DNA from 2 places in the Phorcysia thermohydrogeniphila genome. Region 2 is predicted to be linked to the other one. Evidence: riboswitches for the same ligand, from Rfam matches in the RefSeq annotation. Region 2 holds a riboswitch; the other holds the start of a gene.
The links. Region 2 has a riboswitch for cobalamin ahead of CLV27_RS04850 (ABC transporter substrate-binding protein). Riboswitches for the same ligand answer to the same signal wherever they lie in the genome.
Positions count from the first base shown of each region.

Region 1: it holds a riboswitch for cobalamin, as region 2 does, so the genes downstream of both, metE (5-methyltetrahydropteroyltriglutamate--homocysteine S-methyltransferase) here and CLV27_RS04850 (ABC transporter substrate-binding protein) in region 2, are expected to answer to the same signal.

Region 1 covers NZ_SMFV01000002.1:82,262-88,555, reverse strand. The annotation lists gene CLV27_RS03180 (ribonucleoside-diphosphate reductase subunit alpha) at 1-1,431, opposite strand, end outside; gene CLV27_RS03175 (class I SAM-dependent methyltransferase) at 1,636-2,418, opposite strand; gene CLV27_RS03170 (GNAT family N-acetyltransferase) at 2,421-2,690, opposite strand; cobalamin riboswitch at 2,752-2,938, shown strand; gene metE (5-methyltetrahydropteroyltriglutamate--homocysteine S-methyltransferase) at 3,061-5,235, shown strand; gene CLV27_RS03160 (radical SAM protein) at 5,338-6,003, shown strand; gene nrdD (anaerobic ribonucleoside-triphosphate reductase) at 5,996-6,294, shown strand, end outside.
Region 2 covers NZ_SMFV01000003.1:100,679-106,972, forward strand. The annotation lists gene CLV27_RS04835 (TonB-dependent receptor plug domain-containing protein) at 1-1,713, opposite strand, end outside; gene CLV27_RS04840 (ABC transporter ATP-binding protein) at 1,718-2,437, opposite strand; gene CLV27_RS04845 (FecCD family ABC transporter permease) at 2,424-3,341, opposite strand; gene CLV27_RS04850 (ABC transporter substrate-binding protein) at 3,323-4,087, opposite strand; cobalamin riboswitch at 4,120-4,306, opposite strand; gene CLV27_RS04855 (aminotransferase class I/II-fold pyridoxal phosphate-dependent enzyme) at 4,366-5,583, shown strand; gene CLV27_RS04860 (homoserine dehydrogenase) at 5,599-6,294, shown strand, end outside.

The DNA.
Region 1 (6,294 bases), on a different contig from region 2:
TCCCGGCTCTTCAATCTCCTTAATAATCTTTCCGTCCTTCATGTAGGTTTTAAAACCTTTTGAAGGTCTAAAGTTAGAGAAGCTCTCCATACAGAGGTTACCGTTACCTATGTAACCGTCGTGCTTTAATGGGTTTAGTCTGTTTGCAGTGTCCTTAAAGAAGATGTAGGGAAGTCCCGTTGCAACCTGAGTTTTTAAGATTTCTTTTAGGAGCTCCTTAGCCCTTACCTTCTTTTTGAGCTTTAGCTTGTGGGACTCGTTCTCTACCTGCATGTAGGCCTTTTCAAACTCCTCGCCCCAGAGCTCGTAGAGCTTAAATCCAAACTTCTTCTCCACCTCGTAAGGGTCAACAAGAAGCCACTCTTGGTCGTACTTTACCCTCTCCATAAAGAGGTCGGGGATAACCACCTGTGGGAAGATGTCAAAGGCTTTACGCCTAAGGTCTCCGTTTTCGGTTTTGAGCTCTAAGAAGTCGTAAATATCAAGATGCCATACATCTAAGGCTATGGTTACAGCTCCAGCCCTCTTCCCCTCCTGATTAACGGCAACGGCAACGTCGTTTAAGATTTTTGCCCAAGGGACGATTCCTCCACTTGCTCCAAAGACCTTCTTTATCCAAGAGCCTTGAGCCCTTATCCTTGAGAGGTTAACTCCGACTCCTCCAGCCCTCTTAGAAATCTGCGCTACCTGCTCAGCCGTGTACATTATGGAGTCAAGGTTGTCGTCCATTGCCGTTATAAAGCAGGAGGAGAGGTTACCGTTTGGACGGCGAAGGTTTATGAGGATTGGAGTTGCCAAGGAGAGCTTTTTACCGGCTATGAGGTCGTAGAACTTCTTAACGGTCTTCATTCTCGTTTCTTTTGGCTCGTTCTTTGCGAGCATTAGGGCTATGCTCATGTACATCTCTTGGGGGAGCTCTATCGGGTAGTCCTCGTAGATACAGAGGTAGCGCTTGGCAAGGAGGTTAGCCCCAGCGTAGTCGTAGAGGAAGTCGTACTTAAGATTAAGGTAGTCTCCGGCCTCCTTTATCTCCTCCTCTGAGTAGGCCTTAAGGAGCTCCTCCGCGTAGAGTCCCTTCTCTATGAGGTCTTTAACAACTCTTAAATACTCCTCTCCACCTCCAACGTAGGCAAGCTTAGAAGTTCCCCTCCTTATGGAAACTTCCTTGTAAAGGTTGAAGATAAAGAGCCTTCCAGCAAGGATTCTCCAGTCTGGCTCTTCTGGGGTTGTAAGCTGTAAGGCCGTATTGATAACGGCCTCGTGAATCTGGCGAGTTGTTATCCCGTCAAAGAAGTGAAGCTTTAACCTTGACTCAAGCTTAAGCGTATTAACATCAAGGCCTTCTGCAGCCCAGTTTATAACTTTACGTATCTTCTCTATGTTCAAGGGCTCCCTTACACCTTTCCTCTTTACAACCGTTATCTTCTTCATTCCACCTCCCGACAAACGTTTGACTTTCCGATTTTATCTTTAGCAGGGTCTCTCTCTCAAAAAGTTGGAAGTGAAGGAGCGTAGTTAGAACAAGTTTAAGTATTTTGCTAATTTCTTAAACAGAAATCTTCGGATGGTTGGAAGTCTTAAAGTTTTTTGCAAGGATAAGCCTAACTGACACTAAAGGGGTCACTTTCAACCTGTTTACAAAATTTTGTAGAGATATTCAACGTGGCCTGCAGATGTTTGAACTTGGTAATCGGAAAGGAACGGAAAGAGCTCCTTCACGCCCTTATTCACCTTTATAACGACCCTCTTCCTTGCTACCCTTTCTGCCTCTTTAAGGGTTTCGGGAGAAACAAAGTCTTTAACAGCAACCTCCCTAAAGGGCGCCATAACGCTACAGTGCCACTTGGGTTTTATGAACATAGGGGAGAAGTAAACGATATCGTAGGATTTATCGGGTAACTGCTTCAAAAAAGCGTAGTTGTCGCCACAGGTAGGCTTAACGAGGCTAAAAGCAAACTTCGCTACTTTGAGCTTTCCTTCTGGACGATACCTCTTAAGTCCCCTTTTCACTATCTCGTAAATTACCGGGTCTTTCTCCACTCCTACAACTTCCCTCTTTGAGACAAAAGCAGAAAGGAGGGCGTCCTGAGCAAGTCCCAAGTTACAGTCAAGGACGGTATCTCCCTCTTTTAAGTCCATGGCAGAAATCATTGACTCCTTTCCACCTGAAAGGTAGTTAAGGAGACGAATCTTAAAGAGCCCCGGGTGGAAGAAGAGCTTGTTACCAGAAAGGGTGTGAACCGTAAGGAGAAGGTCCTTCCCCACTACAAGGACGTTTTTACCGTACCTTTTCTTTATTGACTCTATCGTGTTGTGACGACGTTTTACGTAAACTGCTCCAAGCTCCTCAGAAAGCTTCTTAGCTTCCTCAATCATTTCCGGAGTTGGTCTTCTGTCGGTAGTTACTACAACTTCCATACCTACTCCACAATCAGGTCTGGTCTTTTCCTCTCAAGGTACTTACGGGTGTATGAACAGAGGGGAGAGATTCTGTAACCTTTTTGCTGGGCAAGCTCAAGGAGTTTCTCTGTAAGCTTAGCAGCTATTCCTTTACCCCTATAGGCTTTTGGAACAAAAGTCGTCCTGACGACAATGACCTTTCTCTCTTCTTCTAACCTAAAAGAGATGTAGGCCTCCTCTCCACCTTCAAGCTCTACGTATATCCTGCTGTCTGTAACCTTTATCTCCAAGGGTTACCTCCTGTTTGAAAACTAATATAACAGAAAATTTGCCAACTTTCCCAAAATTCCTAAAATTCACAGCGTCACGGGTGAACGGGAAGTCCGGTGAAAGTCCGGCGCTGTCCTCGCAACCGTGAGCAGGGAATAAAAAGGGCTTTAGCCACTGGAGTGACGGGGTGAGGAGCTCCCACTCTGGGAAGGCTATTGCCCACTAAAACCCTGCGAGCCGGGAGACCGGCCCGTGATGGGTAGGTGAAAACCTACCCCTTCGCGTCCTGCGGGGGTTCGGGGCGCGGGAAAGGAGAGGGTACTCCTTTTTTCTTTTCCCGCTCCTACGATCCTGCAGGTGTTTCACAAAAACACCGCAGGAGGTAAAAGGATGGTCAAAACCTACGCCTACGGCTTTCCGAAACTCGGAAAGCAGAGAGAGTTTAAGCGCCTGATTGAAGGGTTCTGGGCGCAAAAAGTTACTGAGGAGGAGCTCCGAGAAGGCATCAAGGAGCTCGGGCAAAAGAGGGAAGAAACCTACAGGAAGTACGTAGACGCCTTCCCCCAAGGAGAAATGACCCTCTACGACCCGATGCTTGACACAGCACTCCTTTTCGGCGTCTACAAGGCCAACTCCTTAGAGGAGTACTTTGAGCTGTGCAGGGGCAAGAACGCCCTTGAGATGACAAAGTGGTTTAACACAAACTACCACTACTTAGTTCCAGACTTTGAAGGTAGAGAGCCTGCCTTTAAGGTTTGTGAACCTGTCTGGAACAGACACGAAGGAGCTACAGAGAACGTCCACATCATTGCTCCCTTTACTTTCCTAAAGCTCTCCAAGGGACTCCCCGAAGGAAGCTTTGAAGGAGCTCTTAAAGAGCTCACAAAAGCCCTCGTTGATTACGTCAACAGCAAAGGCTTTAAGTCAGTTCACCTTGAAGACCCTGCCCTTGTTATGGAGCTCTCAGAAGAGGAGTGGAAGGCTCTCGTTGAGGCCTACAGCCTCTTAAGCGAAGTAAAGGGAGAAGTTAACCTTTTCACCTACTACGACAGCGTAGACAGGCTGGAGCTCCTCTTTGAGCTTCCGGTAAACGGAATCGGCGTTGACCTTGTACACGACAGGGGAGAGAACTTAGAACAGCTAAAGAAAATAGACCCACGTGGAAAGAAGCTCTTTGCCGGAGTTGTTGACGGAAGGAACGTCTGGAGGAACGACCTCTTTAAGACGGCTGAGGTTTTAAGGGAGCTCTCCGAGAAATTTGACGTTGTCATCACAAACGCAGCTCCTCTCTTCCACTTGCCCGTAAGCCTTGAAGGCGCTACACTGCCTAAGGAGCTCTTACAGAAGGTAGCCTTTGCCGAGGAGAAGCTAAAGGAAATCAAGCTCCTTGCCGAAATCCTTGAAGGAAAAGAGGAAGAGGCAAGGGAGTGGGTTAAGGGCATAAACAACAAATTCGGAGAGATTAAGGCCGTAAGGGAGAGAGTCTCTGCCCTTAAAGAGGAAGACTTCGTAAGGAAGCCAAGCTACAAAGAGAGGGTTAAAAAGCAGCAAGAAGTTCTTAACCTCCCTCTCTTCCCGACAACGACAATCGGCTCATTCCCACAGACAGAAGAAGTCAGAAGGGTTAGACTCCTTTACAGGAAGGGTAAGCTTGACAAGGAGAGCTATGAAACTTTCATCAGGGGAGAGATTGCAAAGGCCATCCAGATTCAGGAGGAGCTCGGCCTTGACATCTTCGTCCACGGCGAGTTTGAAAGAACAGACATGGTTGAGTTCTTCGCCGAGAAGATGAAAGGCATAGCCACAACCGGTAACGGCTGGGTGATTTCTTACGGAACAAGGTGTTACCGTCCCCCAATTATCTACGGAGATGTTGAAAGGGACGGAGTAATGACCGTTCCAGAAATCGCCTTTGCCCAGAGCCTAACAGATAAGCCTGTTAAAGGAATGCTGACAGGGCCTGTAACGATAATTGCTTGGAGCTTTGTAAGGGAAGACATCCCAATCTCTGAAGTCGCCTACCAGATTGCCCTTGCCCTTAAAGATGAAATCAGGGATTACGAGGAAGCCGGAATCAAAATCGTCCAGATAGACGAGCCGGCAATCAGGGAGAAAGCTCCAATAAAGAAGAGAAACTGGAAGGAGTACTTTGACTGGGCTATCAAGTCCTTTAGGCTCTGCCACTCTTCCGTAAAGCCCGAAACCCAGATTCACACCCACATGTGTTACTCTGAATTTGGCGAAATCATGGAGTACATCCTTGAGATGGACTTTGACGTTATCTCCATTGAGGCATCAAGGTCTAAGGGAGATATCATAGAGGCCTTTGAGAAGGTTAACTTTGACAGGCAGATAGGCCTTGGAGTGTGGGACATTCACTCACCTTACGTTCCAAGTGCTGAGGAGATGAAGGAGATTGTGGAGAGAGCTCTAAGGGTTATCCCCAAGGAAAACTTCTGGATTAACCCAGACTGCGGTCTCAAGACAAGACGCTGGGAAGAGGTTATTCCCGCTTTAAGAAATCTCGTAAAACTTGCCGGAGAACTAAGAAAAGAAACCAATTAACTTTCCCTGCCCCCTTCTGGGGGCCTCCCTTCTCCTCAACTCACTCCTCCTGTAAAATTTCTCTTCAGGAGTAACCATCCAGAAAATCCCCGAAGGTGTCCAATGGCTCTATCTCCCTTCCTTAAGCTGGACATTCCCGTCACCTTCAAGGACCATCCGGGCGTTCAGTCAGCAGTTCTCTACACGGACATTAACCTGTGCAACCTCAACTGTTTCCAGTGCCACAACAGACACGCCTACAGTGGTAAGGAGGAAAGGTTTACCTATGAGGAGCTAAGGGAAAAGCTTTCAATGCTAAAGCTTCTTGGAGTTGAGCTTATAATCGTTTCTGGAGGTGAACCAACACTTGAGGAAAACCTTGAGGAAGGTCTAAAGCTCATAAAGGAGATTGATTTTCCCGTAAGAGTTGACACAAACGGAACAAATCCAGAAGTCGTTGAAAGATTAATTGAGAGAAAGCTGGTAGATGGTTTTGCCGTTGACGTGAAGATTCCCCTAAAAGATGAGTATACCCCTTCAGAACTCCAACGCTTTAAGAGAGTTCTATTTTCAGATGAAGGTATCCCGGATAAAGCAGTATACGAATATGCCAATAGACTAAGGATTACAATAAACACGATAAAAAAATACTCCCTGCCTTTCACCCTCTTTAGGACTGTCAACTATCCACTCCTTACGGAGGAGGATAGGCAGGCCATCTCTGAAGAGTTAAAATCTTTTCCCCACCAGTTTAACCCCTTCTACCCTGTGGAGGAGATAGATGAATAAGTACTTCAAGCTGATAGAGCTCTTCATTGATAACGACGACATCTCCCGTAACAACGCCAACTTCGTAAGGGGCATCCCCGTCCTTGAGCACGTTGTAGTTGGCGAGATAATGAAGGATTACCTCTTTGATGAGGTATACAAAGGCCTACCGGTAAGAATCCACCACGAAGAAGGCTGGTCATACCACCATCAAACGTATAGACTTTCGGCCTACTGTATTGGCTTATCGGCCAAAGACATTGCCTTTCATGGTCTTCAGAGTAACGCAAAGAACGAAAGGAAGGCTGCTCC
Region 2 (6,294 bases):
ATCTTTCCTTGAGCTATAGTGTTCTCCCCAGAAGGAGAACTTAAAGTCTCCATGTTTAATGTTGAATCCGAAAACGTAACTATCTTCTGGTCTTCTCAGAACGAAAGCATCATCCCCACTTAGTCGTTGGTGAGTATAGCTACCAAATACGTCTAACTCCCGTAAAACCTTAAAGGAAAGCTTCACCTCCATCCCTTCGGTAATTCCTTTATTTGCATTCTGATACTTTGGATCTGCCGAGCTATCATACACAATGGGATCCCAAATATGGTTCTTGAAATAATTTGCCTCAATTTCTCCTTTAACAACTAAAAGTTGCTGCTTAACTCCTAAAATCCAATTTTCACTTGTTTCAGCTCTTAAATGTGGATTTCCCAAAACAGTCTCTCCCCATGGAAAAACTGAAACAGCATATAACTGATAGGGCGATGGAGCTCTAAATCCAGTTCCGTATTGTCCCTTAAGAGTTGTTCTTGTTTGTCTGACAGTGTAAACAGTGGAAATTTTGTATGTAGTTTTCGCTCCAAATTGGCTATGAAAATCCCTTCTTAAAGCCAAAGTGGTATGCAAGTTATAGTAATTAGAATGAACTTCTCCAAAAATAGAACGTGTATAAAGGCGTCCTTCAGCCTTTATGCTTGTTCCCCACGAAGGATAGTCTCCACTAAAGTCACCAATCTCTTGTTTATAGCTAAAACCAGAAGTAAAAATCAGGCTATCCTGAAAATAATATGCTAATTGCACAGAAGCATATCTCGTAATCCCTGTGTAATCCCCCTCTCCCGAGGAATCTATGGCAGTCCTTTCCTCTTTATTATTTCCGAAATTTGCTGTTATAAGTAAGGAATCGGTCAAAGCAGAATCAACCTTAATATTTGCAAAGTAGTTATAGTAAGTAGTATATGTATCAGAGTAAGGTTCACAACCTATGAGAGCCCAAGTTGTCGGATCATACTCACATTTTGCACTATCATATTCTGCTTTACCATCCTTCAGTCTAAAGCTACCTCTTATCTTTGTAAATTCATTAAGGTTCCAACCATAACTGAACCAAGCAGTTCTGTAATTATAGCCATCGTTATCTGGATCATAAGTAAAAATTCCAGCCTTATTGTTTGTAGCACTAAAACCATTCGTTTTAAAGTTCTCTACCGAGAATAATAAGTAACCGTCATTAAACTTTAAAGAAGAAAAAACATTTTCCTTAAAAGTTTCGTACTTTCCACCCTCAAATCCAAACTTAAACTCATTTTTCTTAGGTTTTTTAGTAATAATGTTAATTACACCAGCAATAGCCTCAGAACCATAAAGGGCTCCTTGAGCTCCCTTAAGAACTTCTATTCTCTCTACGTTATTTAAGTCTATGTAGGCAAAATTAGCCTGAGAATCAACATTACTTGGATCGTTTATCGGTACTCCATCTATCATAACGAGAATATGTTTTGTTGGAAGTCCAAGCATATAAACACTTGTTGTCTGTCCAAAACCACCGTTTGAACTTATATGAATCCCCGCGACATACTTCAGAACATCTGTAATACTTGTAAAACCATACTTCTTAATCTTTTCCTCCGTAATAATCTCAACGTCATCTCCAACGTGCTCTACCGGGACTTCAACCCTTGTGGCAGTTACCTGAATTTCGGGAACTTCTCCGGCAAAAGCCGTTGTCGCTGTAAGTAACGTAGTTAGAAGAATCAGGCTCTTCCTCACTCTCTCACCTCCTCAAAAGTGGTTTTATGAAAGTTTCTCCTGAGACATGAACGACTCTAAGTTTTGTGTCATAAAGGTTCTCAAGGTTCTTAAGGAAGGTTTCTCTATCACCGTAAAAGAGGAGCTCCCCCCCTTTAAGCCCCAAAAAGACATCACAAACGTCAAGGAGAAAGTTAACGTCGTGGGCAGTTACAAGAACTATTTTTCCTCTCTCTTTAAGCTCCAGTATTATCTCGGCAAGGAGGGGTAGAACCTCTACATCAAGGAATGCAGCAGGCTCATCAAAGAGGTAAATTTCAGGGTCTATAAGCAAAAGCCTTGCTATAAAGACCTTTACCTTTTCACCACCACTTAAAAGCCTAAATGCTCTACTCCTTAAATGGAGAATACCTACCCTTTGCAGAGCTCCCTCTAAAGCCTCTCTTTCTACCCTAAAGGGGATAGAGGCTGTAAGGAGCTCCTCAACCGTGAATGGAAAGAGAACCTCTATACTCTGTGGAAGGTAATTTACGAGCTTAATCCTCTGCTTTAATGGAAGGTTTCCTATCTCTCTTCCATTCCAGTTAATACGGCCACTATAATGGTAATACCCTCCTAAGCACTTAAGGAGCGTCGTCTTTCCTGCACCGTTCTTCCCTGCAAGGCCAACGACAGTAGCGGACTCCACAGAGAAGGTGATTCCCCTGAGGATATCCTTGAAGCTAAGGTTTTTAACTTCTAACAAGAGAGAACCTCCACAGGATATAGAGGAAGGCCGGAACGCCAATAAGGGAAGCAACTACTCCAACGGGTAGAACCGTTGGGTAGATTACGTTTCTGGCAATCGCCTGTGAGAAAATGAGGAGAGCTCCTCCTGCCAAAAAGGAAACCGGTAAGAGCTCCCTGTGCACCCTAAACCCTAAGAACCTTACAGCGTGGGGAACTACTATCCCGACAAAGCCGACTATTCCCGTCTTGGCGACAAAGACAGAAACAACGGCAGAAGTCAGGGCTAAGAGGAAAACACCTTCCTTCCTGAACTGAACGCCGGAAAAGTAGGAGAGCTCCTCACCTAAGGAAAGGGCGTCAACTTCCCTTGAGAAAGGTAAAAGCAGTAAAAGAAGGGCAAGCGATAGGAGTAAGAGTAAGAAGGCCTCCTTAATGCTTACAGGAGGAATAAATCCGAGGGTAAAGTAAATCGCCTCCTGCAAAGAGAGCGTCGGAATAACGGCGTAGGCAAAGAAAACACAGGCAGAAAGGAAGGCGTTTACACCAACTCCAAAAAGTAAGACCCTGAGGCTATCGTGAAAGGCAAGGGAAACAAGAAGCAAAAGTAGGATAGTGGCCATTCCTCCCATAAGTGCAAAAATCTCCAAGTTGCCGTTCAGTACCGTGCCGAGAGTCGCCCCAAAAGCTCCTCCGGCAGAAACTCCAAGTATGTAAGGGTCTGCCAGAGGATTTCGGAGGACTCCCTGATAGATACACCCTCCCACCCCTAGGAGTCCTCCGAATGAAAGGGCTAAAAGGAGCTCCGGCAGACGAATATCAAGAAGTATCTCCCTACCACCTTCCGGTAAGTTCCAAAAAAGTAGTAAAGCCGAGCTTAAAAGGAGAGCTCCCACTAAGCCAACTATCCCCGCTTTTCGCAAAGCTTTCTCTCCAGAACTTCTAATCCTTCCAATACTTTTGGGCTTGGATGGAGAAACACGTTCGGGTCAACCTCTAAACTCTTTATCCCGAAACGGCTGAAAAAGCTCTTAGCGTCTTCCGGATCTTTTAGGGCAAGGATTACAAGTGAAGGCTTCTCGGTTAAGAAAAACTCTAAGGAGAGAGCTCCAAAGGAAACGTCAGGAATAACCTTAGCTCCTGCTCTCTCAAGTATCTCTCCCAAGTAACTCCTCTTTCCGGCTACGTACAAAGGCCTAAAGGAGATTAAAAAGGTTACTTTCTGACCACCTATACAGCTTTTAAGCCTCTCGGTTTTCTCCCTTAAGAGCTTTAAGAACTCTTCCTTTTTCTCCTTGCCGTCTTTCCCTACTAAATTCCCAACTTCCTCTATGGCCTTTTCTATATCGCTTAAGGCGACGAGCCTAAAAACGTAAACCTTTATGCCGTAAGAAGAGAGCTTTTCAAGGAGAGCTCTCGGTGTAAGCGTTGTGGCAATAACTGCATCTGGATGTAGGGAGATAATCTTCTCAAGGGAAGGGTTCACAATTCCACCAACCCGTTCAACCCTCTTAGGAACGGAACAGAATACCGTTGCTCCCTTTAACTTCTCAGAAGCCCCGACGAAAAAGACTACTTCCGTGAGGGCTGGAGAGAGAGAAACTACCCTGTCAAAACCGTAGGCTACACTGCTTAAGAGAAAAAACAAAAAAAGGACAATACTCCTCATCTTTCCTCCCTGCCCTGAACCCCCGCAGGGCAGAAAGAGAGTTCGCGCAGGCCGGTCTCCCGGCTCGCAGGGTTTTAACGGACTTTAACCTTCCCAGAAGGGGAGCTCCTCACCCGACCCTTCCAGTGGCCAAAGCCCTTTTTGTTCCCTGCTCACGGTTGCGGGGACAGCGCCGGACTTTCACCGGACTTCCCGTTCACCTGCGCGGGCGCTATTTTAGCAAATAGACAACTTAGTTATAATTTCAGACTACTCCAGCTTCAATCGCGGAGAAGAGGATGCCCAAGTTCCAGTTTGCAAGGATAGACAGACTTCCACCCTACGTGTTCGCCGTCGTAAACGACCTAAAGACCAAGCTGAGAAGGGCAGGCGAGGACATCGTTGATCTCGGAATGGGTAACCCAGACCTTCCTACGCCCCAGCACATCGTTGATAAGCTCTGTGAGGCTGCCCAGAACCCTAAGAACCACAGGTATTCACAGACAAAAGGACTCTACAGGCTAAGGGAGGCTTTAGCCCTCTGGTATAAGAGGAAGTACAACGTAGACCTTGACCCCGAAACAGAGGTCATAACTACCATAGGCTCTAAAGAAGGTCTTGCCCACTTAGCGTTAACCCTCATAAATCCCGGGGACGTTGCAATCGTTCCAAGTCCTGCTTACCCCATTCACCCTTACTCAATCATCATAGCCGGTGGAGACGTAAGGAGCGTTCCCCTCTTTACAGACGACGTCTTTGACGAGGAAGCCTTCTTTGAATCAATCGTCAAGGCCTACAAGGAGAGCTGGCCAAGGCCTAAGGTTCTCATCCTCAACTTTCCCCACAACCCGACAACTGCCTGCGTAAGCCTTAAATTCTTTGAAAAGGTCGTTGACTTTGCAAAGGAGAACAACCTGATAGTTATTCAGGACATTGCCTACGCCGAGATTTCCTTTGACGGTTACGTTCCACCGAGCATACTTCAGGTTAAGGACGCAAAAGAAGTTGCCGTTGAGTTCTACTCTCTCTCAAAAACATACTCAATGGCCGGCTGGAGGGTAGGCTTTGCAGCCGGAAATAAAGAAATCATCCACGCCCTCTACAGGATGAAGAGTTACCTTGACTACGGTATGTTCCAGCCGATACAAATCGCTGCAATTATAGCTCTAAAGGGCGACCAGTCCTGTGTTGAGGAGTACAGGAAAATCTACGAGCGCCGAAGGGACGTCCTCGTTGAGGGACTAAACAGAATCGGTTGGAAAGTTGAGAAGCCCAAATCTACAATGTTTGTCTGGGCAAAAATCCCGGAGCAGTTTCAATCAATGGGCTCTCTTGAGTTTGCAAAGATGCTCCTCCTTGACGGTAAAGTTGCCGTCTCTCCCGGTATAGGCTTTGGAGAGTACGGGGATAAGTACGTAAGGTTTGCACTCGTTGAGAACGAGCTCAGGATAAAGCAGGCCGTCAGGGGAATAAAGAGAGCCTTTGAGAAGTACGGCCTAAGGAATATTAAGGTTTAATTTTTGGAGGGGAGCTTGGAGAGCTTTAAAGTTGGAATAGTTGGCTGTGGAACTGTCGGAGGGGGAGTTGTAAAGCTCCTCCTTGAAAATGCTAAGGTGATAGAGAGGCGAATCGGCAAAAAGGTAGAAATAGCCTTTGTTGCAGATAAAGAGATTGAAAAAGTTAAGAGGCTTGGGATACCCGAAGAGAAAATCTTTGACGATGGATTTAAAGCACTTTCAAAAGAGTGCGACGTAGTTGTTGAGCTAATAGGTGGAACTACAATCGCCAAGGAAATTATCCTGAAGGCAATAGAAAAGGGAAGACACGTTGTAACAGCAAACAAAGCGCTCCTTGCAGAAAGTGGTGAGGAGCTCTTCAAAAAAGCGAGGGAAAGAGGCGTCTCTTTAAAGTTTGAGGCAAGTGTTGGGGGAGGAATTCCGGTAATAAAAGCCCTAAGGGAAGGGCTTTCAGGAAACAGGATAAAGAGGATATACGGGATAATAAACGGAACGGCCAACTACATACTTACCGAGATGACAGAAAAGGGCGTTGACTTTGAAACTGCCCTTAAAAAAGCTCAGGAGCTCGGCTACGCCGAGGCCGACCCTACCCTTGACGTTGAGGGCTTTGACGCTGCCCACAAGATAGCGATACTCTCAACCCTTTCTTTTGGCAGGTGGGTAAGAACTGAAAACGTCTTTGTCAGGGGAATCAGGGAAATTACCCCC